4 regions of the Pseudescherichia sp. genome follow, and region 1 is predicted to be linked to each of the others. Evidence: predicted binding sites of a transcription regulator. Region 1 holds the regulator's gene; each other region holds the start of a gene.

Region 1 (7,041 bases):
GCTGGCGATGCACGCCGCCGGTAAACCGCTGGGGTTTATCTGTATCGCACCGGCTATGCTACCGAAAATCTTTGATTTCCCGCTGCGTCTGACCATCGGGACAGACATCGACACCGCCGACGTGCTGGAGGAGATGGGTGCGGAGCATGTGACCTGCCCGGTGGATGACATCGTAGTGGACGAAGAGAACAAGGTGGTAACGACTCCCGCCTATATGGTGGCGCAGACTATCGCCGAGGCCGCCAGCGGCATTGAGAAACTGGTTACGCGTGTGCTGGTGTTGGCGTAATGAAGTCACGCAGTACCTCACTGAAGGCAAAACTAAAGCGTCTGCTGCTGGGTATTCTGCTGGGACTGGCCCTGCTCTGGGGGGGCGGCATCCTGCTGTTCAGCTTTATGCCGGTTCCCTTCTCGGCGGTGATGGCGGAGCGTCAGGTATCAGCCTGGCTGAGCGGCGATGTCGGCTATGTTGCCCACTCAGACTGGGTGGGCATGGATGAGATCTCACCGTGGATGGGGCTGGCGGTGATTGCCGCTGAGGATCAGACCTTCCCGACGCACTGGGGTTTTGACGTCGATGCTATTCAGAAAGCAGTTTCCCATAACGAGCGTAACGCCAGCCGGATCCGCGGCGCGTCTACGCTCTCGCAGCAGACGGCGAAAAACCTCTTCCTTTGGGATGGACGCAGCTGGCTGCGTAAAGGACTCGAGGCCGGGCTGACGCTGGGAATGGAGACGGTGTGGAGCAAGCGGCGGATCCTGACGGTTTATCTCAACGTCGCAGAGTTTGGCGAGGGGATATTTGGCGTTGAGGCGGCGGCCCAGCGCTACTTTAACAAGCCCGCCAGCCGCCTGACCATGTCAGAGGCCGCGCTGCTGGCGGCCGTGCTGCCCAATCCTATCCGCTTTAAGGCCAATGCCCCCTCTGGCTACGTGCGTAGCCGTCAGGCGTGGATCCTGCGCCAGATGCGCCAGCTAGGCGGAGAGGGCTTTATGACCCAACATTCGCTGCACTGAGCCCGCTGGCCAGCGCGGGCTGAGCGATAAAGCGCTGCCACAGGCGGGCCTGCTTACGTGCGCAGGCCCAGCCGGACCAGGTGGCCAGCGGGATCAGCGTGCCTTCGCCAATGTTGTCGCACACCACCGGCACCACGTGATTCGGGCTGATGCGACGGCAAAGCACATTCTGCGGCTTCAGGTTCATGGTAACGATACGGTTTTTGCGCAGGTAGCTTTTTAGCGCCCTGAGCAGCGGGTAGAGCGCCTTGCTGTTGCCTGCTTCACGGCACTGGGCGGCATACTCCGTCAGGGTTTTTGATGGGGAGCCGTCAAAGTCGGTGATGATGTCGTAGACGTATCCCGTCCCCAGATCGGTTTCGACCGTGCCGTAGTAGCGCGGCAGTCCGCTCCAGTCTGTTAAACGGCGAGAGAGATGGGCATAGTAGCTCAGCTCGCGCTTGATCTCTTTGTCGCCGCCGCTCTCGTAGTTGTAGATAATCTTAATGCAGCGCTGGGCATTATCCGGATGCGCATAGCATTGACGGTGCCGACCGGTGCCCAACGGGGTGAGATGAGATAAGCGAATCATACGTTGTCCTGCTTTTTTGGAAATTGTTTTGGAAACAATCCAAGTATGGCCAGGCAACTTAAATGGAAAATAAACGGCTAGCTTAAGGTTATCTTAAGGAAACGTTGGCAGGGGTTAAGCGCACAAAAAGAACAATTTACAGGCGTTATAGGCCGGGTAAGGCGTAGCCGCTACCCGGCGCGACCGGCAATTAGTCTTCATCAAAACCGGCGTTGAACAGGGCGATGACGGCGGCAAGCGCCTCCTGCTCCTGCGGACCGCTGGCTTCAATCTCAATCTGGCGGCCTTTGGCAGAGTCGAGCATTAGCAGGGCAATCACGCTGCTGGCCTCTGCCTCGGTGCCTTCGTCATTGCGCAGCAGCACCTCCGCATCAAACCCCTGAACCAGCTCAAACAGCTTCATCGCGGGGCGAGCATGCATCCCCAGCGTGTTTGTGATCTCAACGGTCTGCTTAACGGTCATGTTTTGCGTTTTTCCAGCGTGCGGTGGCGGGACTGCACGTTTTTACCCCGCGAGCGGAAGTAGTCCGCCAGCTGCTCGGCAATATAGACCGAACGGTGTTTCCCCCCCGTACAGCCAATGGCGACGGTGAGATAGCTGCGGTTGTTGGTCTCCAGCATCGGCAGCCACAGTTCGAGATAGCTGCGGGTCTGGTAGATAAAGTTGTGCACTTCGGTATGCCGGTCAAGGAACGCCGCCACCGGTTTATCAAGGCCGGTCATCGGGCGCAGCTTCGGATCCCAGTGCGGGTTCGGCAGGAAGCGGACGTCAAAGACGTAGTCGGCGTCAATAGGAATGCCGTGCTTGAAGCCGAACGACTCAAAGACCATAGTCAGCTCACGTTCGCGCTTGCCCAGCAGGCGGGTACGCAGCATCTCCGCCAGCTCGTGCACCGACATCTCTGAGGTATCAACGATCAGATCCGCCCGCGAGCGCAGCGGCTCCAGCAGATCGCTCTCTTCATCGATGGCGCTCTCCAGCGACAGGTTCTTGCTGGAGAGAGGGTGCAGGCGCCGGGTATCACTGTAGCGGCGGATCAGCGTATTGCGATCGGCATCAAGGAACAGCAGCTGCGGCGAGAAGGCCGACGGCAGGTTGTTCATTGCCTGTTCAAAGATTTCTGGCGACTCTGGCATGTTACGCACGTCAATGCTGACGGCCGCAGAGATCTGGCGGTCTGCCAGCGATTTCGCCAGTTCGGGCAGCAGCACCACCGGTAGGTTATCCACGCAGTAGAAGCCCATGTCTTCCAGCGCTCGCAGGGCAACTGATTTACCCGAACCCGAGCGACCGCTGACGATCATCAGTACCATGTACCGTTTCTCCTCAGGCGAGCAGATGTAAAAGCATTTCCCCGGTTACGCGTCATTATGGCTGCCTTCGCTATCCGTGATGATCTGATACAGCTCCTCATCGCTCTGCGCGGCGCGCAGGCGTCGACAGATGGTTTTGTCCGCCAGGCGACGGGCAACAAGGGAGAGCGTATGCAGATGCGTCTTTGTCTGATCGGCAGGAACCAGCAGGGCAAACAGCAGATCCACCGGCTGGTTATCGATAGCATCAAAGGCGATAGGCGTCTCCAGCTGCACAAAAACGCCGACGGCGCGCAGGGTATCTTCCTCTACCTTGCCGTGGGGAATGGCGATACCGTTGCCAATACCGGTACTGCCCATCTTCTCACGGGTCAGAATAGCCTCAAAGACCACCTGTGGCGGCAGGCTGAGCTGCTTCGCAGCCAGCTCGCTGATAATCTCCAGCGCACGCTTTTTACTCTGGCAGTGCACGCCGCTGCGGGTACATTCCTGGTTAAGGACATTGCTCAGTTGAAGAGCGGAATCGTTGTTCATCATAAATTCACCTAAGCGTTGCTCGTGCAGACAACCTGCTGCATTGCCACAGCAGGTTGCTAAATGCCGTCGAACGCCCGGACAATTAGTGTTGTTTCAGTTTATCTTTATGTTTGGTTAGCTGTCGCGCCAGTTTATCAATTAAACCGTCAATGGCCGCATACATGTCTTGCCCTTCCGCACTGGCGTGAAGCTCGCCACCGTTTACGTGCAGTGTGGCGTCCGCGACGTGAGTCACTTTCTCCACTTTTAACACAATGTAGACCTGATTGATCCGCTCGAAGTACTGCTCCAGCTTAGCAAATTTTGTACCGACAAAATCGCGCAGTGCTTCAGTAATTTCGACATTGTGCCCTGTAATGTTGAGCTGCATAGTGTCTTCCTTATCGGTTGGGTCACACCAGCTGCTTGCGCTGGTTAGACGGCGGGATGGATAAAGACTCTCGATACTTCGCAACGGTACGGCGCGCCACCATGATACCCTGGTCGGACAGCAGGGTGGTCAACTTACTGTCACTCAGTGGTTTCGCAGGGTTTTCTGCGGCTATCAGCTTCTTCACCAGCGCACGAATGGCCGTCGATGAGGCTTCGCCGCCGCCTTCGGTATTCACATGGCTGGAGAAAAAGTATTTAAGCTCAAAAATGCCCCTCGGGCTGTGCAGGTATTTTTGGGTCGTCACGCGTGAAATGGTGGATTCATGCATCTCGACGGCCTGGGCGATATCTGCCAGCACCATCGGTTTCATAAACTCTTCGCCTTTGTCGAAAAAGGCCTGCTGCTGTTCAACGATGCAGCGGCTGACGCGCAGCAAGGTATCGTTGCGGCTCTCCAGGCTCTTAATCAGCCATTTGGCTTCCTGAAGATTGCTGCGGATAAACTGGCTGTCCGCGTCGTTGCGCGTGCCGCTGCACATGGCCGCATAGTGCTGGTTAATCTGCAGGCGCGGAATGCTGTCAGCGTTCAGCTCTACCGTCCAGCGGCCATTATGCTTGCGCACCAGCACGTCGGGGATCACATACTCTGGCTCACCGGTCTGGATCGACTGGCCAGGGCGAGGATCCAGGGACTGGATCAGATTCACCGCCTCTTTCAGCACCTCTTCCTTCAGGCGGGTAACGCGCATCAGGGTGCGGAAATCGTGGTTGGCCAGCAGATCGAGGTGATCGCTGATGATCAGTTTGGCTTCGGCCCGCCACGGGGTATCGCTGGCGAACTGGGAGAGCTGGATCAGCAGGCAGTCGCGCAGATCCCGTGCCGCCACGCCCACCGGATCGAAACGCTGGACGCGTTTCAGCACCGCTTCGACTTCATCCAGACCAACGTTGCTGTCGCCCATGCTGTCGAGGATATCCTCCAGCGAGACGGTCAGGTAGCCGGTCTCATCCACGGCGTCGACAATAGAGGTCGCAATAGCGCGATCGGTATCGGAGAAGGGGGTCAGCTCCACCTGCCACATCAGGTAGTCCTGCAGCGACTGGGTGGTTTCGCCCTGGTAGACGGGAAGCTCGTCGTCCTGATAGTCCACGCCGTTGCCTGACGGCGTACCGGCGGTGTAGATCTCATCCCAGCTGGCGTCCAGCGGCAGCTCCTCGGGCATATCTTTCTGCTCAAGGGCGTCGGCGGAGTCTAACGTTTCGGTGTCCTGGGTCTGCTGTGCGTCTACTTCGTCGTGAAGATCGGTTTGCTCCAGCAGTGGGTTACTATCCAGCGCCTGCTGAAGTTCTTGCTGAAGTTCCAGCGTCGAGAGCTGCAACAGACGAATAGCCTGTTGCAGTTGGGGCGTCATGGCGAGCTGTTGGCTTAGCCGTAGTTGCAAACCTTGCTTCATGTTCAGAGCACTTCTCTCCCGCTAAAACATTACAGTAACTAACCCTATCAGAGTCTGAAGTCTTCCCCAAGATATACGCGTTTAACCTGTTCGTCTTCAAGGATTTGCTGCGGCGTGCCGTGGGCAATCAGATGACCCTGGCTGACGATGTAGGCGCGCTCGCATACGGCCAGCGTCTCTCGCACGTTGTGGTCGGTGATCAGCACGCCGAGCCCGCTGTCGCGCAGGTGCTCAATGATGCGCTTAATGTCGATAACCGAGATGGGGTCAACGCCGGCAAAGGGTTCATCCAGCAGGATAAATTTAGGATTTGCCGCCAGCGCGCGGGCGATCTCAACGCGACGGCGCTCGCCGCCGGAGAGAGCCTGGCCGAGGCTGTCGCGCAGGTGCTCGATGTGAAACTCTTCCATTAGCTCATTGGCGCGGTCTTCACGCTGTTCCGAGGAGAGATCGTCACGAATTTGCAGTACTGCCATCAGGTTATCATACACGCTCAGGCGGCGGAAAATGGAGGCCTCCTGCGGCAGATAGCCGATACCACGGCGCGCGCGGGCGTGCAGCGGCAGCAGGCTAATATCTTCGTCATCGATAATGATATTACCCGCGTCGCGGGAGACAATGCCAACGACCATGTAAAACGTGGTGGTTTTACCCGCCCCGTTAGGGCCAAGCAGGCCCACAATTTCGCCAGAGTTAACGGTCAGGCTGACATCCTCGACCACGCGGCGGCCTTTATAGGCTTTAGCAAGATTTTTTGCAGTTAACGTTGCCATAACGAATTAGTTACTCTTCTTCTGTGCCGGTGCCGGTTTATTGCCTTTGTCCTGCAGCTGAGACGGAACCAGGACGGTGGTCACGCGCTTGCCTTTTTCGCTAAACGCCTGCATTTTTTGCTCTTTGACCAGATAGGTAATCTTGTCACCGTTGATATTGCTATCCTGCTGCTCAAGGAAGGCATTGCCGGTCAGCACGACGAAGTCATTTTGCAGCTCGTAGTGCAGCTGTCCAGCATGACCCTGCACCGGCTTACCGTTATCCTGCATCTGGTAGAAGGTGGCCGGGTTGCCGTAGCCGTCAATGATCTCTTTGCCCTGCTCGCCGCCCGGACGGGTAACAACCACTTTATCGGCATTGATCTTAATCGTGCCCTGGGTCACCACCACGTTGCCGGTGAAGGTGACCACGTTGCCCTGCATGTCCAGAGACTGCTGGTCAGATTCAATATGGATCGGCTGATCGGTATCGCCGGTCACCGCCAGCGCCGGGACAGACGCGGCCAGAAGTACGCTGGCAAGCGCAAGATTAAGGCTGAGTTTGTTTATTTTGAATTTCATAGGAGGTTCTAACCTTTTCAATCAGCTCGGCGTTTTTGCTGCGTAAGTTGCCGCGCATTTTCAGGCCGCTGGAATTAAATGTTGTACCGTATAACGTGACCAGATCGTTCGAGGTAACATCCTGAGTGATCAGGTTAATCTGAGCGTTATCCGTCGTAATTTTCCGCAGTTGGGACTCTGCTGTCAGGGCATTGACCTCAACATGTCCATAAAGATACAGCATACGGTCATCAGTCAGTTTGGCTTTATCTGACCTAATCGACCAGGTCGGCACTTTATTTTCGTCAAAGGTCGTTAATACCGGCTGTGTAAACCATGACACCGCCTGGTCAGAAAAGTACTCAACGTGCTGGGCAATCAGGCGATAGTTCAGCGCCCCTTCCGGGCTATAGACCACGGTATCGGTATGCTCGCTGCGGTAGGTCGGATCGCTATTGTTGAT
Region 2 (7,041 bases), on a different contig from region 1:
CAGAGTACGCTCCATCTCCGGTTGCGCCTCAGAGAGCAGGTTTTGATGACCGGAACGCAGCGCGCGGTCCGCCCACTGCGCCAGCAGCGTGGCCCAGTTATCCGGCAGCGTCTGAGTCGGGCTGTCGGGTATCGTGGTTTCAAACAGCTCGCTGGGGAGATCCTGGATCAGCACCTCCTGACCCGCGGCCATCACCGTCAGCCAGCGGCAGGTGTTCTCTAGCTGACGGACGTTGCCTGGCCAGGCGACGCGGGTCAACGCCGCCTCGGTCTCCGGATGCAGCTGCTTGGCTTCTACGCCCAGCTCGCGGGCGGCCACCTGTAAAAAATGACGCGCCAGGCGGGGGATATCTTCCCGGCGCTCACGCAGGGGCGGGAGATGCACGCGGATCACGTTCAGACGATGGAAGAGATCCTCCCGGAACTTACCCTCCTGCACCCGCAGCTCAAGGTTCTGATGGGTGGCGGCAATGATGCGCACGTCTACTTTCACCGGGGCATAGCCGCCGACGCGGTAAAACTGTCCGTCCGCCAGCACGCGTAACAGGCGCGTCTGCACGTCCAGCGGCATATCGCCAATCTCGTCCAGGAACAGCGTGCCGCCGTCGGCCTGCTCAAAACGCCCCTGTCGGACGGTATTTGCGCCGGTAAACGCCCCCTTCTCATGACCAAACAGCTCGGACTCAATAAGATCCTTTGGAATAGCAGCCATGTTGAGGGCGATAAAGGGCGCTTTAACCCGTGGACTATGGCGATGCAGCGCATGGGCGACCAGCTCTTTACCGGTCCCGGACTCGCCGTTGATCAGCACGCTAATCGAGGAGCGGGAGAGGCGGCCAATGATGCGAAACACGTCCTGCATCGCGGGCGCTTCGCCGATGATATCCGCTGTCGGGCCAAACACCTGCACGTTGCGCGGCTGCTGTTGCTCCTGGTAGTGGCTGATGGCTCGCTCAACCAGCGCGACCGCCTCGTCGATGTCGAACGGTTTAGGCAGGTAGTCAAAGGCTCCCTGCTGGTAGGCGCTAACGGCCGCGTCGAGATCGGAGTGCGCAGTCATAATGATGACCGGGAGCATAGGGTGACGCTGTTTGATCTGCTTCAGCAGCGCCAGACCGTCCATGCCCGGCATGCGAATATCCGACAGCAGCACGTCCGGGGTTTTGGTGGTCAGCGCGTCGAGCACCTCGTTACCACTTTCAAATGTTGTACAACTCAAGCCAGCCCCCGTCAGGGCGCGTTCAAGCACCCAGCGAATGGAGCTATCGTCATCAACAATCCACGCTATCCCTCGTTGCATCATCGTCACCTTTATTTTTTAATTGGCAGGTAAACCGAAAACTCGGTATGACCCGGCCAACTGGTAAATTCAATTTTGCCGGAGTGTTGATCAATCAAACTGCGGGCAATTGACAGCCCAAGCCCGGTCCCACCTTCGCGCCCGCTCACCATCGGATAAAATAGCGTGTCCTGCAGGTGTGACGGGATACCCGGCCCGTTGTCCTCAACGTCAATACGTGCCGCCAGACGATAGCGCGTGCCGTGCAGCGTGAGCTGGAAGGCCGTGCGCGTGCGCAGCGTAATTTCGCCGCCCTCTGGCCCCAGCGCCTGCAGGGCGTTGCGCACGATATTCAGCAGAACCTGCTCAATCTGATCGGGATCGTGCGGTAGCTCCGGCAGGCTGGGATCATAATCACGCACCAGGGTGACGTTCTCCGGCAGCTCCATCGAGACCAGCTTCACCACGCGCTCGGCGACTTTATGAATGCTCTCGGTCACATGCATACCCGGATGCTGCGGCCCCAGCAGGCGATCCACCAGGTTACGCAGCCGGTCCGCCTGCTCAATAATGACTTTGGTGTACTCGGTTAGCGCCGGATCGGGCAGCGCTTTGCTCAGCAGCTGCGCTGCACCGCGCAGGCCACCCAGCGGGTTTTTAATCTCATGGGCAAGGCCGCGGACCAGATCGCGTGCGGCGACCTGCTGGGCCTGCTGAAGCTGCTCCTGGCTCAGGCGGCGCTGGTTATCCATCGGTGCCATCTCCAGCAGGATCAGCCCCTCAGGCAGCCTCTGTGCCGTCACGGAGAGAATGTGCGAGCGGGCATCGATCACCAGGGTGACTTCGTTATCCGTGAACCCTTGTCCGGCCTCCAGGCTCTCCTGCATCAGGGCGACGTTCAAGGAGAAGTAGCTCAGCAGCTCCGGCAGGGGTGTACCAAACAGCTTGCGTGAGCTTTGTGCCAGCAGCTGCTGAGCGGCGGGGTTCGCGTAGTGAATCGCCAGCTCGTCATCAACCAGTAGAATGCTGTTGATTAAAGAGTTGAGGATCTGCCCAGCATCGGGCAGCGTGCCAGTTGCCATTAAGCAGTCTCCTGAAATGAGTTGCACTGTTTTAGTGCATTATAGCTTTTTATGGTTAAAAAGCGCGTAATATCAGATTGTTGGCGGAGAAAAAAGCCCATCAGGGATGGGCTAAAGTTTCCACGGCAACTAAAATTCTCGGCGTCTTTTTTGCTCCAGCAGGGCCGGAGCAAAAATTGGCTGAGCATTACTCAATAAAAAATTAAACGCTGTAGTAGAGTTCGAACTCAACCGGGTGCGGCGTCATGCGAACGCGGTCGTTCTCTTCAATACGCAGGGCGATGTAGGCATCGATCGCGTCGTTAGTGAATACGCCGCCTGCGGTCAGGAACTCGCGGTCTGCATCAAGCGCCTGCAGGGCCTCTTCCAGGGAGCCAGCAACCTGCGGTACTTCTTTCGCCTCTTCCGGCGGCAGGTCGTACAGGTTTTTGTCCATTGCTTCGCCCGGGTGGATCTTGTTCTTGATACCGTCAAGGCCAGCCATCAGCAGGGCAGCGAAGCACAGGTACGGGTTAGCAGCCGGGTCCGGGAAGCGCACTTCGATACGACGCGCTTTCGGCGAGGTCACTACCGGAATACGGATAGAGGCAGAGCGGTTACGGGCAGAGTAGGCCAGCATAACCGGTGCTTCGTAACCCGGGACCAGACGCTTGTAGGAGTTGGTGGTCGGGTTCGCCAGGGCGTTGATCGCTTTTGCGTGTTTGATTACGCCGCCAATGTAGTACAGGGCTTCTTCAGACAGGCCAGCATATTTGTCGCCAGAGAACAGGTTGGTACCGTTCTTAGACAGAGACATGTGGCAGTGCATGCCGGAGCCGTTATCGCCGAACATCGGTTTTGGCATAAAGGTCGCGGTTTTGCCGAAGCGGTGCGCAACGTTGTGCACGACATATTTGTAGATCTGAATTTCGTCCGCTTTTTTGGTCATGGTGTTGAAGCGGGTCGCCACTTCGTTCTGACCTGCGGTTGCCACTTCGTGGTGGTGTGCTTCAACCACCAGGCCCATCTCTTCCATTACCAGACACATGGTAGAGCGGATGTCCTGAGAGGAGTCAACCGGCGGAACCGGGAAGTAACCGCCTTTCACTGCCGGACGGTGACCTTTGTTACCACCTTCGTATTTGGTGGAGGTGTTCCATGCGCCTTCGATATCGTCGATAGCTACGTGGGAACCGGAGATGTTGGCACCAAAGCGAACGTCGTCGAACAGGAAGAACTCTGGCTCTGGCCCGAACAGAACGGTGTCTGCGATGCCGGTGGAGCGCAGGTACTCTTCAGCGCGTTTAGCGATGGAGCGCGGGTCGCGATCGTAGCCCTGCAGCGTGCCTGGCTCAAGGATATCGCAACGGATAATCAGGGTAGACTCTTCGAAGAACGGGTCAATAACAGCGGTAGAGGCGTCCGGCATCAGTACCATGTCGGATTCGTTGATGCCTTTCCAGCCACCAATCGAAGAACCATCAAACATTTTGCCTTCTTCAAAGAAGTCAGCATTAACCTGATGAGCTGGGATAGTGACATGCTGCTCTTTACCTTTGGTATCAGTGAAGCGCAGATCGATAAACTTCACTTCATGTTCGTTCAGCATCGTCAAAACGTGTTCAGCGGACATACTTAACTCTCCCGGAATTTTTGGTCGTCGTGGTAACGAGGTTCTACACTTTATAAGTGGCATAATCGCCTTGCATAAGATAAAGCGAAATCTGTGCCAACTTTTAAAACACCCCCAAAAGGCGCTATCATGCACGTCATAGTGCAAAAGGGCTGCACCATAATGGATATCTTGCATCAATATAGTGCATCTGCGCGATCGTAGTGCACTATATTGGTGCAATTTACATTAAGGCGGCTCTCTACCGCTCCGTGAAACCGATCACAAAGCCCTACTTTCTATATTGTTTGTAAAGGTTCTTTGTGATCCTGTTCTGTACTGCGATTAATACGTGTACAATAACGCGCTATTTCTAATGCCTGAGGCAAAGTTGTGATCGAAAATTTGCGTAACATCGCCATCATTGCGCACGTTGACCACGGTAAAACGACCCTGGTTGACAAGCTGCTGCAGCAATCCGGTACCTTCAGCGAACGTGCTGAGACGACCGAACGCGTGATGGACTCCAACGATTTGGAGAAAGAGCGTGGGATTACCATCCTCGCGAAAAACACCGCTATTAAATGGAATGACTACCGTATCAACATCGTTGATACCCCGGGTCACGCCGACTTCGGTGGTGAAGTTGAACGTGTCATGTCCATGGTAGACTCCGTACTGCTGGTGGTCGATGCTATGGACGGCCCGATGCCGCAGACCCGCTTTGTAACGAAAAAAGCGTTTGCGCATGGCCTGAAGCCAATTGTCGTTATCAACAAGGTTGACCGTCCGGGCGCGCGTCCTGACTGGGTTGTCGATCAGGTCTTCGATCTGTTCGTTAACCTCGACGCCACCGACGAGCAGCTGGACTTCCCGATCATCTACGCATCGGCCCTGCAGGGCATTGCGGGTAACGACCACACTGACATGGCGGAAGATATGACCCCGCTGTATCAGGCGATCGTTGACCACGTCCCGGCGCCGAACGTTGACCTTGACGGTCCGTTCCAGATGCAGATCTCCCAGCTGGACTACAACAACTACGTTGGCGTTATCGGCATCGGCCGCATCAAGCGCGGTAAGGTGAAGCCGAACCAGCAGATCACCCTGATCGACAGCGAAGGTAAAACGCGCAACGGTAAAGTGGGTAAAGTACTGACCCACCTCGGTCTGGAGCGTATTGAGTCCACCGAAGCTGAAGCAGGCGATATCATCGCGATCACCGGTCTGGGCGAGCTGAACATCTCCGACACCCTTTGCGATCCGCAAAACGTCGAAGCGCTGCCGGCACTCTCTGTTGATGAGCCGACCGTAACCATGTTCTTCAACGTCAACACCTCACCGTTCTGCGGTAAAGAAGGTAAGTTTGTGACTTCGCGTCAGATCCTTGACCGTCTGAACAAAGAGCTGGTGCACAACGTGGCGCTGCGTGTAGAAGAGACTGAAGATGCGGACGCATTCCGCGTATCCGGTCGTGGCGAGCTGCACCTCTCTGTACTGATCGAAAACATGCGTCGTGAAGGCTTCGAACTGGCTGTGTCCCGTCCGAAAGTTATCAACCGTATGATCGATGGCCGTATGCAAGAGCCGTTCGAGAACGTGACGCTGGATATCGAAGAGCAGCATCAGGGCGCGGTTATGCAGGCGATGGGCGAGCGTAAGGGCGATGTCAAAGACATGATCCCTGACGGTAAAGGCCGTATTCGTCTGGACTACCTGATCCCGGCACGTGGCCTGATCGGCTTCCGTACCGAGTTCATGACCATGACCTCCGGTACCGGTCTGCTGTACTCCACCTTCAGCCACTACGACGACGTGCGTCCGGGCGAAATCGGCCAGCGTAACAACGGCGTGCTGATCTCCAACGGCCAGGGTAAAGCAGTCGCATTCGCGCTGTTCAGCCTGCAGGATCGCGGTAAGCTCTTCCTGGGTCACGGTGCTGAAGTGTATGAAGGCCAGATCATCGGTATTCACAGCCGTTCTAACGACCTGACCGTAAACTGTCTGACCGGTAAGAAACTGACCAACATGCGTGCGTCGGGTACCGACGAAGCAACGGTTCTGGTTCCGCCGATCAAAATGTCTCTGGAGCAGGCGCTTGAGTTCATCGATGACGACGAACTGGTAGAAGTCACCCCGACCTCTGTCCGTATCCGTAAACGTCACCTGACCGAGAACGACCGTAAACGTGCGATGCGTGGTCCTCGCGACGCGTAATCTGTTTTTCGCATGACGATAAAAGCCGCTGATATTCAGCGGCTTTTTTTATGCAATGCGGGCAGGGGGAGTCGCTCGGTCTTTGGTATCGCTGGCGGAGAAAGCGGATTTTTTGCGTTGCGCAATTTCAGCGATAATAAAAGCGAAACGCTGTTCATTGAGCTTATAGAAAAGTCCCATGATAACGGCAGCCATTATCGCCAGTCCGCAAGGCCAGAGGAATATCAGCTGACGTAAGCCCAATAGCGTAGCGGCGCTTTGCACGGCATTAGGAATATAACCAATTTCCATCAGCATGATGCCCGGCAGGAAACCGGCAAGCGCGGCAGAGATCTTGCGTGAGAAAGTATAGCCGGTATAGACCGACCCCTCTGCACGGATACCTGTTTTCCACTCGCCATAGTCTACGGTATCCGGTACCAGGGCCCAGTTCAGGCTATTTACAAAGGCGGTCCCGAAAAACGCCATGCAGGAAAAGAGTACAAACCATAGCGAACTGCTGCCCCAGATATAGTTCAGTATGTCGCCTATCGCCCATAGCATCAGCCCGCCTAAATAGACCTGCTTCTTACCAAAGCGTTTTACCGCGACGGGCACCAGGAGTACGCCCATCAAGATACAGCTCATACTGAAAAAGCCCATCCATGAGAGCAGCTTAATATCGTTGAGCACGTACTGGGTATAATAAACCTGGATCGCAAGTTTGATATTAAACGCGGCTAACGTACAGAGGTTAGCCAGACATAGCACCAACAGCGGTGGATTTCGAAAGATAGCGCAGAACGACTTTACAATACTCGGCTTGTGGTGACTGGGCGTGATTTCGACGTAGCGCTCTTTCACGCCGCTGTAGCACCACCACATACAGAGCAG
Region 3 (7,041 bases), on a different contig from region 1:
CCGCTGCCGTGGGCCATTTGCACCGTACTCATACTTCACACTCCTGGGCGCGATAGTGATACCAGGCGGCGCACGCCCCCTCTGAAGAGACCATCAGCGCGCCGAAGGCGGTTTGTGGATTACAGGTTTGACCAAACAGCGGGCACTGGTGCGGCTTACAGCGGCCCGTTAGTACCTCGCCGCAGCGGGCGCGCGGATCGTCATAGGTCTGCTGCGGGCAGAGCTGAAAATGCGTTTCTGCATCGAAGCGCCGGAACGCGTCGCTGAGACGCACGCCGGAGTGGGCAATTACACCCAGCCCACGCCACTCGCTTTCGCCCTCCACGGTAAACACTCTGGCGATAGCCTGCTGCGCCAGCGGATTGCCGTTGTCGGGCACCACCCGCCGGTATTGGTTCTCTACCCGGCTACAGGCTGCTATTTTCTGCTCAACCAGCATCATCACGCCTTGCAGTAGATCAAGAGGTTCGAATCCAGCCACAACTAATGGACGCTGAAACTCATCGGCGATAAAGCCGTAGGCTGCCGTGCCGGTCACCATGCTGACGTGACCGGGGGCGAGAAAGGCGTCGATGCTGTTATCCGGCTGCTCCAGCAGGCTGCGCAGCGTAGGGCCGAGGGTGATATGCTGGCAAAAGAAGAAGAAATTGGTGAGGTTGCGGGCGCGGGCCTGCTCGAGGGTCACGGCGGTGGCGGGCATGGTGGTCTCAAATCCCAGCCCAAAAAAGACTACCTTGCGATCGGGATTGGCCTCGGCAAGCTTCAGCGCATCCATCGGCGAGTAGACCATGCGCACGTCGGCCCCGCGTGATTTCGCCGCCAGCAGCGAGCCGTTTTTTCCCGGTACGCGGATGGCGTCGCCAAAGGTGCAGAAGATCACCTCCGGACGGCTGGCAATCTCCACGCAGGCGTCAATGCGCCCCATCGGCAGGACGCAGACCGGGCAGCCGGGGCCGTGGATAAACTCGATATTCTCCGGCAGGAGCTGGTCGAGACCAAACTTAAAGATGGCGTGCGTGTGTCCCCCGCACACCTCCATAATGCGCAGCGGGCGCGCTGGCGTGTAGCTGAGCCGGCGTGCACGAGCGCTAAGGCGCTCAAGCAGCTGCATCACCGCCTCCGGCACGCGATACTCATCAACGAAGCGCATCAGGCACTCTCCCCATACAGCAGCGCGCCGACGTCCGGCTCGACGTCAAACATATTTTGCAGCGCCGCCAGGGTGTCGCGGGCCTCGGCCTCGTCGATCACGCTCATGGCGAAGCCGACGTGGACCAGCACCCACTGGCCGAGGCGGGAGCAGCCGGACGCATCCACGCTGCCCACCAGGGTCAGATCGACGTCGCGCTGGATGCCGCACACCTCTACCTTCGCCTGTAGCCCGTCGATGGCGCTGATCTGTCCCGGTACGCCTATGCACATGACTGCGCCTCCAGCCAGGCCAGCCACTGGTCCATGCCCTCTCCGCTGGTGGCAGAGAGCTGGATAATCTCAATGTCCGGGTTCACCGCCCGGGCGCTGGCGAGGCATTTTTCCACATCAAAGTGGAGATACGGCAGCAGGTCGATTTTGTTGAGCAGCATCAGCGAGGCGGCGGCAAACATATGCGGGTATTTAAGCGGCTTGTCTTCCCCTTCGGTCACCGACAGCACCGCCACCTTGTGGCGCTCGCCGAGATCGAAGCTGGCCGGGCAGACCAGGTTGCCAACGTTCTCGATAAACAGGATCCCGCCGTTGGCCAGCGGCAGACGCGGGGCGGCATCGGCGATCATCTGCGCGTCCAGATGGCAGCCTTTGCCGGTATTGACCTGAATGGCCGGGGTGCCGGTGGCGCGAATGCGCGCTGCGTCGTTGACGGTCTGCTGATCGCCCTCAATCACCGCACAGGACGCTTTGCCCTTCAGGCGCAGCAGGGTTTCGCTCAGCAGGGTGGTTTTGCCCGCGCCGGGGCTGGAGACCAGATTGAGCACCAGCTGCTGCTTCGCGGCAAAGCGGGCGCGGTTGCGGGCCGCAAGGTGGTTATTTTTGGCTAAGACGTCGATCTCGATCTCCAGCATTCGCCGCTGGCTCATGCCCGGCGCATGGGTTCCGGCAACGCCGTGGCCGTAGTGGAGATCGCCTTCCGGCGTCCGGGCGGGGGTAAAGGATGACGTTTTCATCCCGGTAATAGCCTGGCCACTGCGCAGGGCAGGGGCAAAGGGGGCGCTGCGAAATGGCGAGTGGGGACGATGCTCGTCGCCCTCTATATAGAGATTGCCTTCGCCGCAGCCGCAGGTACTACACATAGTCTACTCCTGTTCAATTTCGAGTCGCTGGATCTGCAGGCCGTCGTCGGCCACGATCTGCAACATGTTGCTCTGGCACTGGGGACAGCGGCGCACCCGCTGGCTCAGCAGGATCACATACTGCTGGCACGATTCGCACCAGCACTCCGCCTGCTGCTCGTCGAGATGCAGCGTGCAGCCTTCCGCCAGGGTGCCCCGGCAAACCAGTTCAAAGCAGAAGGTGAGGGCGCTGCTCTCCACGCAGGAGAATGCGCCAATCTTCAGCCATACGCCGGTCACCCGCCGGGCGCCGTGGGCCGCCGCCTGCTGTTCAATAAGCTCCAGCGCCCGCTGGCATAGGGTAATTTCGTGCATAGGGCCTCCCGTCATTCACTGCGCCGTTAATGCAATAACGGTGCCAGCCAACGAAAACGACGTTACTGACGATGTCGACGCTGACGAAATGACACTGCCTTCCTATTAATTTCTTTTAATATCAATATTTTAAAAAATGGCATGGAAAGTGCTAAATGGGCTGGTCACAACTAACCGGGTAACCTGAAATGACCATTTGGGAAATTAGCGAAAAGGCTGACTTCATTGCCGAACGGCACCATCGCCTGCAAGAGGAGTGGCAGGCTTACTGCAACTCGCTGGTTCAGGGCATTACGCTGTCCAAAGCCCACCTGCATCACGGCATGTACTGCGCGCCGGAGCGGGATCTCTGCTTTGTCCTGTTCGAACACTTCCTTATTACCGTCGCTCTGGCGGACGGCTTCAACAGCCACACCATCCGCTATCTGGTGGAGAGCAAAAACGGCGGCGAGCAGCTGCTGATTGCCGAGGCCCAGCTGGCGCAGGATGGCCGCATTGATGGCCGCATCAGTAACCGCGACCGTGCCCAGGTGCTGGAGCACTATCTGGAGAAGATCGGTCCGGTTTACAACGGCCTGTATGCGGCAATCCAGCAGGAGACGCCGGTGGATCTCTGCCAGCTCGTCAATCAATTCGCCCAGGCCACGGTGGCCTGAATGCCTGCCGTGTCGAGGGGTGTCGAAATGACAGACCGTCGGCACGATTTCGTCAAAAATGACCACCTGAGGAGTGTCCGGTGAATCGTTTTGTTATCGCTGACGCCACGCTCTGTATCGGCTGCCATACCTGTGAAGCGGCCTGCTCAGAGACGCACCGCCAGCACGGGCTGCAATCGATGCCCCGCCTGAGCGTGATGCGCAGCGCGAAAGAGTCCGCCCCGCAGCTTTGTCACCACTGTGAGGATGCGCCCTGCGCCGGGGTCTGCCCGGTGAACGCTATCAACCGCGTGGATGGGGCGGTACAGCTTAATGAGAGCCTGTGCGTGAGCTGCAAGCTATGCGCCATCGCCTGTCCTTTCGGCGCGATTGAGATGAGCGGCAGCCGTCCGCTGCATATTCCGGCCAACGCCAACTCACCGAAAGCGCCTCCCGCGCCACCTGCACCTGCTCGCGTTAGCTCCCTGCTCGACTGGGTGCCCGGCGTGCGCGCCGTGGCGGTGAAGTGCGATCTCTGTGAGTTCGATGAGAGCGGCCCGGCCTGCATCCGCACCTGCCCAACCGGCGCGCTGCGGATGGTGAATTCTCTCGATATCGCCCGGGCCAGCAAGCGCAAGCGCGAGCTGACCCTGAGCGGCGACTATGGCGACCTCTCGCTGCTTAACCTGCAAGGAGGCGTGAAATGAGCGCGTTTATGCTGATCGACCTGGCCGTCCTGCTGTTTGTTGCGGCGGCGGTGCTGGCGTTGCTTTTTTCGTTTCATCGCGGGCTGAGCGGCCTGCTGGCTGGCGTTGGCGGGGCAGTGGCCTGTGGGCTGGTAATTGCCGTGGCTGCCGGGCTGTTAACCGGCAGGACGGCAAGCGGGGTGAGCGCCGTGCTTTACCTGCCTCAGCTGATACGCCTGACGCCGCTCAACGCCGTCTGGCTGCTGGCTATCGCCCTCCCGGGGTTTTTTATCAGCCTCTATAACGTGGCATGGCATCGTCATACGCAGGTGAAGGTTAACGGCCTGCTGGTCAATCTGCTAATGGCAGCAGCGGTCTGCACCCTCGTCGCCAGCGATCTGCTCACCCTGGTGGTCATGGCAGAGATTATGGCGCTGTGCGGGGCATTTCTTACCGGCTGCGCGCAGTCCGGCAAGCTGTGGTTTACCCTGGGCCGGATTGGGACGCTGCTGCTGGCCGCGGCCTGCTGGCTGCTGTGGCAGCGCTACGGCACGCTGGAGATTAGCGGCCTCGCGGCGCGCTTCGTTGATGAGGGGCCGGGGACGGCGGTCTGGCTGCTCTGGCTGATGGGGTTCGGCATGCTGGCCGGGATGATCCCTCTGCACGGCTGGGTACCCCAGGCGCATGCCGGGGCCGATGCGCCTGCGGCCGCGCTCTTCTCCGGCGTGGTGATGAAGGTCGGGCTGTTTGGCCTCTTTGTCCTGCCGCTGCTGGCCGGGCAGGCCATGCCGCTGTGGTGGGGCCTCGGCCTGCTGCTGCTCGGAGCGGTGACCGCCTTTGTCGGCGGCCTCTATGCGCTGATGGAGCACAACATCCAGCGTCTGCTGGCGTACCACACGCTGGAAAATATCGGCATTATCCTGCTGGGTCTCGGCGCAGGCCTTACCGGGGTGGCGCTCGGCCAGCCTGCGCTGATTGCGCTGGGCCTGGTGGGCGGCCTCTATCACCTGATCAACCATAGCCTGTTTAAAACCCTGCTGCTGCTGGGCGCGGGCAGCGTCTGGTTTACTACCGGCCATCGTGACATTGAAAAACTCGGCGGCATTGGCAAACGCATGCCGGTTATCTCTCTAATGATGCTGGTGGGGCTGATGGCGATGGCCGGGCTGCCGCCACTGAACGGCTTTGCCGGCGAGTGGGTGATCTACCAGGGCTTCTTCTCCTTGAGCGGCAGCGACGCCTTTATCGGTCGCCTGCTCGGTCCGCTGCTGGCGGTGGGGCTGGCGATCACCGGCGCGCTGGCGGTGATGTGCATGGCCAAGGTCTACGGCGTCACCTTCCTTGGCGCGCCGCGTACGCCGGAAGCCGCCAATGCCCGCCGCGCGCCGTGGCTGATGACCGCCTCGGTCGTCGGTCTGGCGATCTGCTGTCTTATCGGCGGCGTCGCCTCGCCGTGGCTGCTGCCGCTGCTCTCCGCCGCGGTGCCGTTACCGCTGACGACCACCAGCGTGGTCTCGCAGCCGATGATCGCCCTGCTGCTGATCGCCTGCCCGCTGCTGCCGCTCATCATCATGATGCTGTTCAACGGTCATCGCCTGCCGTCGCGCTCGCGCGGTGCGGCCTGGGCGTGTGGCTACGAGCATGAACAGTCGATGGTGATCACCGCGCACGGCTTCGCGATGCCGGTGAAGGAGGCGTTTGCCCCGGTGCTTGGCCTGCGTAAGCGGCTGGATCCGGTGGCGCTGATGCCGGCCTGGCAGCGCGCTGCTCCGGCGCTGGTTCGCCGCCTGGCGCTGGTGGAACTGGCGGTGCTGGTAGTTATTGTTATTTCACGAGGAGCCTGAACATGAACCTTCTCTATCCATTACTTCAGGCGCTGGTGCTCTTTGCCTTTGCGCCGCTGCTCTCCGGGATAAGCCGCGTGGCCCGCGCCCGCCTGCATAACCGTCGTGGGCCTGGGGTACTGCAAGAGTACCGGGATCTGATCAAGCTGCTGGGCCGTCAGAGCGTCGCCCCGGCGGATGCCAGCTGGGTATTCCGCCTGATGCCCTTTGTGATGATCGGCGTGATGCTGACCATCGCCACTGCGCTACCGGTGGTGACCGTGGCCTCCCCGCTACCGGCGCTGGGGGATCTCATCACTCTGATCTACCTCTTTGCCATTGCCCGCTTCTTCTTTGCCATCGCCGGGCTTGATACCGGCAGCCCCTTTACCGGCCTCGGGGCCAGCCGTGAGGCGATGCTCGGCGTGCTGGTGGAGCCGATCCTCCTTCTCGGCCTGTGGGTCGTGGCGCTGGTGGCGGGATCGACCCACATCAGCAGTATGACCGCCACGCTCTGGTCGTGGCCCGTCGGGCGCAGCATTCCGCTCTTGCTGGCGCTCTGCGCCTGCGCCTTCGCCACCTTTATCGAGATGGGCAAGCTGCCGTTCGATCTCGCCGAAGCCGAGCAGGAGCTGCAGGAAGGCCCGCTGACCGAATACAGCGGCTACGGCTTTGCCCTGCTGAAGTGGGGCATCAGCCTCAAGCAGCTGGTGGTATTGCAGCTGTTTGTCGGCCTTTTCCTGCCGTGGGGGCAGATGGTGACCTTTAGCGCGGGCGGCCTGCTGCTGGCGCTGGGGGTGGCCGTCGTCAAGCTGGTGCTGGGTGTGCTGGTGATTGCCCTGTTTGAGAACAGTATGGCGCGGCTGCGCTTCTGCGCGACCTCCCGCGTAACCTGGGCCGGGTTTGGCTTTGCATTTTTAGCCTTCGTCTCCTTGCTGGCGGCGTGATGAAAGAGAGTTTGAACATGTCTGAAGAAAAATTGGGTCAGCACTACCTGGCGGCGCTGCATCAGGCCATTCCCGGCGCAGTGCTGGATGAGGCCTGGCAGACCCGCGATCAGCTGACCATTACCGTGAAGGTAAACGCCCTGCCGGAGGTGGTGGAGTATCTCTACTACCAGCAGGGGGGCTGGCTGTCGGTGCTGTTTGGCAACGATGAGCGCCAGCTCTGCGGCCGCTATGCCGTCTACTACGTGCTGTCGATGGAGCAGGGCACCAAATGCTGGATCACCGTGCGCGTAGAAGTTGACGCCAACACG
Region 4 (7,041 bases), on a different contig from region 1:
ACCGGGCCTACACATTGCACCGTGCCCATTGTAGGCCGGGCAAACGCAGTGCCGCCCGGCAATTACCCACATTAGTGCAGGATCTTGGCGAGGAAATCCTTTGCCCGTTCGGATTTTGGATTAGCGAAGAAATCCTCCTTGGCGGAGTCTTCGACGATTTTCCCCTCGTCCATAAAGATCACCCGTGTCGCGACCTTGCGCGCAAAGCCCATCTCATGGGTGACCACCATCATGGTCATCCCCTCCTGCGCCAGCTCCACCATAACGTCCAGCACCTCGTTGATCATCTCGGGATCGAGTGCAGAGGTGGGTTCATCAAACAGCATTGCCACCGGATCCATGCAGAGGGCGCGGGCGATGGCCACGCGCTGCTGCTGGCCGCCGGAGAGCTGGGCCGGAAACTTATCGGCATGGGCGGAAAGCCCGACGCGCTCCAGCAGCTTAAGGCCTTTTTCCCGCGCCGCCGCTTTGTTGCGCTTCAATACCTTTACCTGTGCCAGCGTCAGGTTTTCGATAATCGACAGATGGGGAAACAGCTCAAAGTGCTGAAATACCATCCCAACGTGGGAGCGCAGCTCGGCGAGGTTGGTTTTCTTATCGGTCACCTTGGTGCCGTTTACCAGGATTTCACCCTGCTGCACCGGCTCCAGGCCGTTAACGGTTTTAATCAGCGTTGACTTACCGGAGCCGGACGGCCCGCAAACCACTACCACTTCACCTTTTTTCACTTCCGTGGAGCAGTCGGTTAGCACCTGAAAGTGACCATACCATTTTGAAACGTTTTTCAGGGAAATCATTAAACTGTCCTTTTCTTCAGATAGCTGACCAACAGTGAAGCACTGAGACTAATTGCAAAATAGACGAAGCCGGCAAAGAGGATCATCTCTACCTGAGTACCATCACGCTCACCGATGGTGGACGCGGTACGGAAGAAGTCCGCCAGGCTGAGCACGTACACCAGCGAGGTGTCCTGGAACAGGACGATCCCCTGGGTGAGCAGCAGAGGCACCATCGCCCGGAAGGCCTGCGGCAGGATGATAAGCTTCATCGACTGCCAGTGGGTCATGCCCAGGGCCAGCGCCGCGCTAGACTGCCCGCGCGAGATACTCTGAATACCGGCACGGATAATCTCCGAGTAGTAGGCCGCTTCAAACATCGAGAAGGCCACCATCGCCGAGATCAGGCGAATATCGGTGGTGGGCGACAGGCCGAGCACGTTTTGCAGCAGCCCCGGCACGATCAGGTAGAACCACAGCAGCACCATCACCAGCGGGATAGAGCGGAACACGTTGACGTAGGCGGTGGCAAACCAGGCGAACGGCTTAAAGCTCGACAGGCGCAGCACCGCCAAAATGGTGCCCCAGACGATGCCGACCAGCACCGCAGTAATAGTAATTTTCAGGGTGATGACCAGTCCGTCCAGCAGGTAGGGCATCGCCGGGAGAATGGAACTCCAGTCAAATTCATACATCGTTATTTGCTCCCCATATTGCCCGGCAGGCGAACTTTACGTTCCACCAGATTCATTACCAGCATAATGAAGGCGTTAATCAGCACGTAGGCGAGGGTGATCGCGGTAAAAGATTCCCAGGCGTGGGCGGAGTAGTCCAGCAGCTTGCCCGCCTGCGCGGCCATATCCACCAGCCCGATGGTCGAGGCGATGGCGGAGTTTTTCACCAGGTTCATCATCTCGGAGGTCATCGGCGGCACAATGACGCGGTAGGCGTTGGGCAGCAGCACGTAGCGGTAAGTCTGCGGCAGCGTCAGCCCCATCGCCAGCCCGGCGTTCTTTTGCCCGCGCGGCAGCGACTGAATAGCGGCCCGCACCTGCTCACAGACGCGCGCCGCGGTGAACAGCCCGAGGCAGATCATCGACGAGAGGAAGAATTGAATATTGGGGTCAAGCTCCGCCTTAAACCACATGCCGAGATCTTCCGGCAGCAGCTCAGGTACCACCAGATACCAGGTGAAGAACTGCACGATCAGCGGAACGTTACGGAATAGCTCAACGTAGAGAGTACCGATCCCGGAGAGGAAACGGTTGGGCACGGTACGGAGAATACCGAACAGCGAGCCGACAAGAAATGCGATGATCCAGGCGGTAATCGACAGCGCGACCGTGACCTGAAAACCGCTCCACAGCCAGCCTAAATAGGTGGTGTTGCCGAACGGGGCCTGTTGCAGAAAAATACCCCAGTTCCAGTCTATTGACATACATGTACCTCAGAAAAAAAGGGTAGCAGCGCTACCCTCGAAGATTGGTGAGAAGCTTTACGCACCTTTTTATGCGTAAGCGTCGCGCCGGATGGGGGAACGACCCTCCAGCGTCTAGTCTGTCCGTGCTTCCCGTCAATCGAGAGGGCGATAGTCGCCCTGTGTTTCTAGTTAGTTAAGTGCTTTATCGTTCGGCGTTTTGAACAGGGTCTGCATCTCGCTAGAGAGCTCGAAGTTCATGTTCAGGTTTTTCGGCGGAATGGGGTTCTTAAACCACTTATCAAACCACTTCGCCGCTTCACCGGAGGTCTGCGCCTGGGCGATGGTGTCATCCATCAGCTTTTTGAACTGCTGATCGTCTTTACGCAGCATACAGCCGTAGGCTTCCTCAGACTGCGGTTTGCCAACGATCTCCCAGTTGTCCGGCTTCTTCGCCTTCGCGCGTTCGCCTGCCAGCAGGGCGTCATCCATCATAAAGGCTACTGCACGCCCGCTCTCCAGAGTACGGAAGGAGTCGCCGTGATCTTTCGCGCTGATGATGCGCATATCCATCTTCTGCTCGTCGTTCAGCTTGTGCAGCAGCACCTCAGAGGTAGTACCGGAGGTGACCACGACCGCTTTCCCCTTCAGATCCGGGAAGTCTTTAATGTCGCCACCTTTTTTCACCAGCAGGCGGGTGCCAACCACGAAAATGGTGTTAGAGAAGGCGGCCTGCTTCTGGCGCTCAAGGTTGTTGGTGGTAGAGCCACATTCAAAATCAAAGGTGCCGTTCTGCAGCAGAGGAATACGGTTCTGGGAGGTGATCGGGATCAGCTTGACCTGCAGATCGGGTTTGTTCAGCTGCTTTTTAACGGCTTCAACGATCGCGTTGGAGTAGTCCTGTGAGTAGCCTACGACTTTCTGCTGGTTGTCATAGTAAGAGAACGGGACGGAAGATTCACGGTGGCCGACCACGATCACACCGTTTTTGGCAATTTTATCGAGCGTGCTGCCGGCTGCCGGCGCGGCTGCATCTTCGGCGTGTGCCAGACCGGCGCTCATTCCCACTAACAGCATTGCCGCGGTCAGTTTACGTAATTGCATATCCAACTCCTTCATCATCAGCGCCAGGGACGCATTGATACCCAGTGTGTGTGTTTGTGTTGTTATATCCTGCAGCACAAGCATGCAGTGTTATGCGTGTTTGTTAACATTTAGTGTGGCTTGGTGTAAACATTTTGCTGCTTTATTGTTTAGTTTTGCGAAGCGCACCGCACCATTTCGAGGCAGAAAACGCCGATTGCACCTTTTTAGTGCTTCAGGTGTTCACCGCTGGTGCACCGTTATGGCGCATCGGCAAAGATCCGCAGCTGCCTGATATTATTAAGCAATTGCTGTGCCAGGTTGGGAAAGTGAGAGGGGGATTTGCCGGGTGGCGGCTGCGCCTTACCCGGCCTACAAAATCGGGCCGGGTAAGGGGAGGGACTGGCTATTTACGACGCTGGCGCAGGCTCATGATCACCGCGCCAAAGCCGAACAGCGCGGTAAGGATCCACAGCGGCCAGCTGCCGGTACGGGCGTACGGCGTCAGGCCGGTAGTGGGAGTGACTTTGGTGGTCAGCACCTGACGAGTGAACTGCGGCAGCATGGCCTGAATTTCACCCTGCGGGCCAATCACGGCAGTAATACCGTTATTGGTGCTGCGCAGCAGCGGACGGGCCAACTCCAGGGAGCGCATCCGCGCCATCTGGAAGTGCTGCCACGGACCGATGGACTTACCGAACCACGCATCGTTGGAGATGGTCAGCAGGAAGTCGGTGTTCGGCCGGAAGTTATCCCGCACCTGTTCGCCGAGGATGATCTCATAGCAGATGGCCGGAGTCAGCTCAAAGCCGTGGGCCGAGAGCTGCGGCTGCACATAGGGACCGCGGCTAAACGAAGACATCGGCAGATCGAAGAACGGGGCCAGCGGACGCAGAATAGACTCCAGCGGCACAAACTCGCCAAACGGCACCAGATGATTTTTGTTGTAGCGATTCGTAGAGTTGTAGCTATACGCGCTCTCTTTGCCCAGCGTAATAATGGTGTTGTAGGTGTCGTAGCGGTTCTGCTTGTTCAGACGCGCATCGACGATGCCGGTAATCAGCGTCGTGTCCTTCGCCCGCAGCAGATCGTCCATCATGCTTAAAAAGCGCTGCTGGTTGATCTCCAGATCGGGAATGGCCGACTCTGGCCAGATAATGAGCTGCGACTTGCCCATCTCCCGCTCGGTGGCGTTGAGATAGATGTTGAGCGTATTCACCAGCTGCCCCTCATCCCACTTCAGGGACTGCGGGATATTGCCTTGCACCAGCGAGACCTGGGTAGTGCGCTCCGTTAGCGGGGTAAACCACTGAATGTAGCGCAGCGGGAAGGGGAGGGCAAAGAGCACCACCGCTACCGCCAGGGTACGCCAGCTGCGGTGTACCGCCGCCAGCACCAGCAGGCCGCTGATCACCATCAGCAGGAAGTTGATTGCCTCGACGCCCATCACCGGCGCAAGGCCCTTCAGCGGGCCGTCAATCTGGCTGTAGCCAAACTGCAGCCACGGGAAGCCGGTCAGCACCCAGCCGCGCAGGAACTCGGTGATCTGCCACACTACCGGCGCGGCGATGGCCATGCGGATGGCGCTGGTACGCGGCCAGAGGCGGGAGAGGATGCCAGCGAACAGACCGGTATAGAGCGACAGGTAGGCCGCCAGCAGCACCACGAGGAAGACGTTGACCGGCCCCGGCATACCGCCAAACTGGGCGATGCTGACGTAGACCCAGTTAATGCCGGTGCCAAAGAGGCCGAATCCCCACGCGTAGCCAATTGCCGCCGCCTGCAGCGGGCGGCGGTTAAGCGTCAGCCCCTGTAGGCCGATAAGGGAGATAAGCGCGGCAGGCCAGATATCATAAGGAGAAAAAGCCAGCGTTCCGCTGGCTCCTAATAACAGCGCCAGCAGCAAACGCATGCGCTGACGCTCAAACAGTGAGGCAAATACCATTTACATTACTCGTCCAGGTGGATTACTCGTCCAGTTTAGGCTGCGCTGCGTCTTCTGGCATTTTTACGTGAACCTGAATAATACGACGGCTGTCGGCCATCGCGACCTTAAACTGGTAACCATCGATGTCGATGGATTCGCCCCGCGCCGGCAGATGGCCAAAGGCCTGCATCACCAGCCCACCGATAGTGTCCACCTCTTCATCGCTGAAGTGGGTACCAAACGACTCATTGAAATCTTCAATGGAGGCCAGGGCGCGTACCGTCCAGGTGTGACGGCTTAGCTGACGGAAGTCGATATCTTCCTCTTCGTCGTACTCATCTTCAATTTCGCCGACGATCAGCTCAAGAATATCTTCGATGGTCACGAGGCCCGAGACGCCGCCAAACTCATCAATAACGATTGCCATATGATAGCGCTGTGAGCGGAACTCTTTCAGCATCCGGTCGACCCGTTTGCTCTCTGGGACGACAACCGCCGGACGTAGCACTTTTTCCATGCTGAAGGCTTCGGCGTCGCTGCGCATAAAGGGCAGCAGATCCTTGGCCATCAAAATCCCTTCGATATGATCTTTATCTTCGCTGATCACCGGGAAGCGGGAGTGGGCAGACTCGATAATCACGTCGAGGCACTCATCCAGCGTCTGGTTACGTTTCAGGGTGATCATCTGCGAGCGAGGGATCATGATGTCGCGAACGCGCTGGTCGGCAATATCCATTACCCCTTCAAGCATGTCGCGCGTATCTTCGTCGATAAGCTCGTTCTGCCCGGAGTCACGGATCAGCGCCAGAAGTTCGTCACGGTTTTTCGGTTCGCCGTGAAAGAGCTGGCTCAGTAAGAGGGAGAAGAATCCCTTTTTGCTGCTGTTAAGTGGGTCGCTACTGTGTGAATTGTCGTCGCTCATGGCGTCGTATGGGTTCTCATGTTAATAAAAATATGTTGTCCGGCGCGCAAACTCAGCGCCAGACGGTTCAGGAGCAGCCAGGCTACTCCTTCTCGGCAATGTACGGATCCTCATAGCCCAGAGCAAGCATTATCTCTGTTTCCAGGCTCTCCATCTCTTCAGCCTCGTCATCTTCAATATGATCGTAGCCCAGCAGGTGCAGACTGCCATGTACCACCATATGCGCCCAGTGCGCCTCCAGCGGCTTCTCCTGCTCGCGGGCCTCCTGCTCAACCACCTGACGACAGATAATCAGGTCGCCGAGCAGCGGCAGTTCGATGCCCGGCGGGGCCTCAAACGGGAAGGAGAGCACGTTGGTGGGCTTATCCTTGCCGCGGTAGGTCAGGTTAAGCTCGTGGCTCTCCGCCTCATCCACGAGGCGGATCGTCACTTCGGACTCCTCCTGAAACTGCGGGATAACCGCGTTCAGCCAGCCCTGAAACTGTGCTTCGTCTGGCAGGCCGCTCGCGTCATCACACGCCAGCTGTAAATCGAGGATTACCGAACTCATTTCTGCTCATGCTCCTGATGCTGGGCTTCGCGCTTACGCTCGGCGGCCAGCTCGGCTTTACGTTTCTGCTCTGTCTCTTCCCACGCCTCATAGGCGGTCACGATGCGGGCAACCACCGGGTGGCGCACCACGTCTTCGCTGTGGAAGAAGTTAAAGCTAATTTCATCGACCTCTGCCAGGACTTCAATCGCGTGGCGCAGGCCGGATTTGGTGCTGCGCGGCAGGTCGACCTGGGTGATATCCCCGGTGATCACCGCTTTCGAGTTAAAGCCGATACGCGTCAGGAACATCTTCATCTGCTCGATGGTGGTGTTCTGGCTCTCATCCAGAATGATAAACGCGTCGTTCAACGTGCGGCCGCGCATG

What was found. Region 1 encodes sigma-54, which starts transcription at its own class of promoters, with help from an activator protein. Its sites were predicted from a motif close to GTTGGCACANNTTTCGCTNT; they were not measured.
Region 2: a site for sigma-54 is predicted at 4,054-4,073, ahead of glnA (glutamate--ammonia ligase). Genes of this name have one in related genera too.
Region 3: a site for sigma-54 is predicted at 2,668-2,687, ahead of hypA (hydrogenase maturation nickel metallochaperone HypA). Genes of this name have one in related genera too.
Region 4: a site for sigma-54 is predicted at 3,578-3,597, ahead of RTX96_RS11310 (amino acid ABC transporter substrate-binding protein). Genes of this name have one in related genera too.

The regions. Positions count from the first base shown of each region.
Region 1 is NZ_DAMBWA010000004.1:222,113-229,153, reverse strand. Features, by position in the region: gene elbB (isoprenoid biosynthesis glyoxalase ElbB) at 1-289, shown strand, start outside; gene mtgA (monofunctional biosynthetic peptidoglycan transglycosylase) at 289-1,017, shown strand; gene yrbL (PhoP regulatory network protein YrbL) at 992-1,588, opposite strand; gene npr (PTS phosphocarrier protein NPr) at 1,779-2,051, opposite strand; gene rapZ (RNase adapter RapZ) at 2,048-2,902, opposite strand; gene ptsN (PTS IIA-like nitrogen regulatory protein PtsN) at 2,948-3,439, opposite strand; gene hpf (ribosome hibernation promoting factor) at 3,522-3,809, opposite strand; gene rpoN (RNA polymerase factor sigma-54) at 3,832-5,265, opposite strand; gene lptB (LPS export ABC transporter ATP-binding protein) at 5,313-6,038, opposite strand; gene lptA (lipopolysaccharide ABC transporter substrate-binding protein LptA) at 6,045-6,599, opposite strand; gene lptC (LPS export ABC transporter periplasmic protein LptC) at 6,568-7,041, opposite strand, start outside.
Region 2 is NZ_DAMBWA010000016.1:87,600-94,640, reverse strand. Features, by position in the region: gene glnG (nitrogen regulation protein NR(I)) at 1-1,299, opposite strand, end outside; gene glnL (nitrogen regulation protein NR(II)) at 1,311-2,360, opposite strand; gene glnA (glutamate--ammonia ligase) at 2,563-3,972, opposite strand; gene typA (ribosome-dependent GTPase TypA) at 4,345-6,168, shown strand; gene RTX96_RS18320 (MFS transporter) at 6,217-7,041, opposite strand, start outside.
Region 3 is NZ_DAMBWA010000013.1:89,375-96,415, forward strand. Features, by position in the region: gene hypE (hydrogenase expression/formation protein HypE) at 1-32, opposite strand, end outside; gene hypD (hydrogenase formation protein HypD) at 29-1,150, opposite strand; gene RTX96_RS16600 (HypC/HybG/HupF family hydrogenase formation chaperone) at 1,150-1,422, opposite strand; gene hypB (hydrogenase nickel incorporation protein HypB) at 1,413-2,285, opposite strand; gene hypA (hydrogenase maturation nickel metallochaperone HypA) at 2,289-2,639, opposite strand; gene hycA (formate hydrogenlyase regulator HycA) at 2,828-3,295, shown strand; gene RTX96_RS16620 (4Fe-4S dicluster domain-containing protein) at 3,376-3,981, shown strand; gene hycC (formate hydrogenlyase subunit 3) at 3,978-5,804, shown strand; gene RTX96_RS16630 (respiratory chain complex I subunit 1 family protein) at 5,807-6,730, shown strand; gene hycE (formate hydrogenlyase subunit HycE) at 6,748-7,041, shown strand, end outside.
Region 4 is NZ_DAMBWA010000007.1:78,239-85,279, reverse strand. Features, by position in the region: gene RTX96_RS11325 (amino acid ABC transporter ATP-binding protein) at 72-797, opposite strand; gene gltK (glutamate/aspartate ABC transporter permease GltK) at 797-1,471, opposite strand; gene gltJ (glutamate/aspartate ABC transporter permease GltJ) at 1,474-2,214, opposite strand; gene RTX96_RS11310 (amino acid ABC transporter substrate-binding protein) at 2,386-3,297, opposite strand; gene lnt (apolipoprotein N-acyltransferase) at 3,683-5,221, opposite strand; gene corC (CNNM family magnesium/cobalt transport protein CorC) at 5,244-6,125, opposite strand; gene ybeY (rRNA maturation RNase YbeY) at 6,208-6,675, opposite strand; gene RTX96_RS11290 (PhoH family protein) at 6,672-7,041, opposite strand, start outside.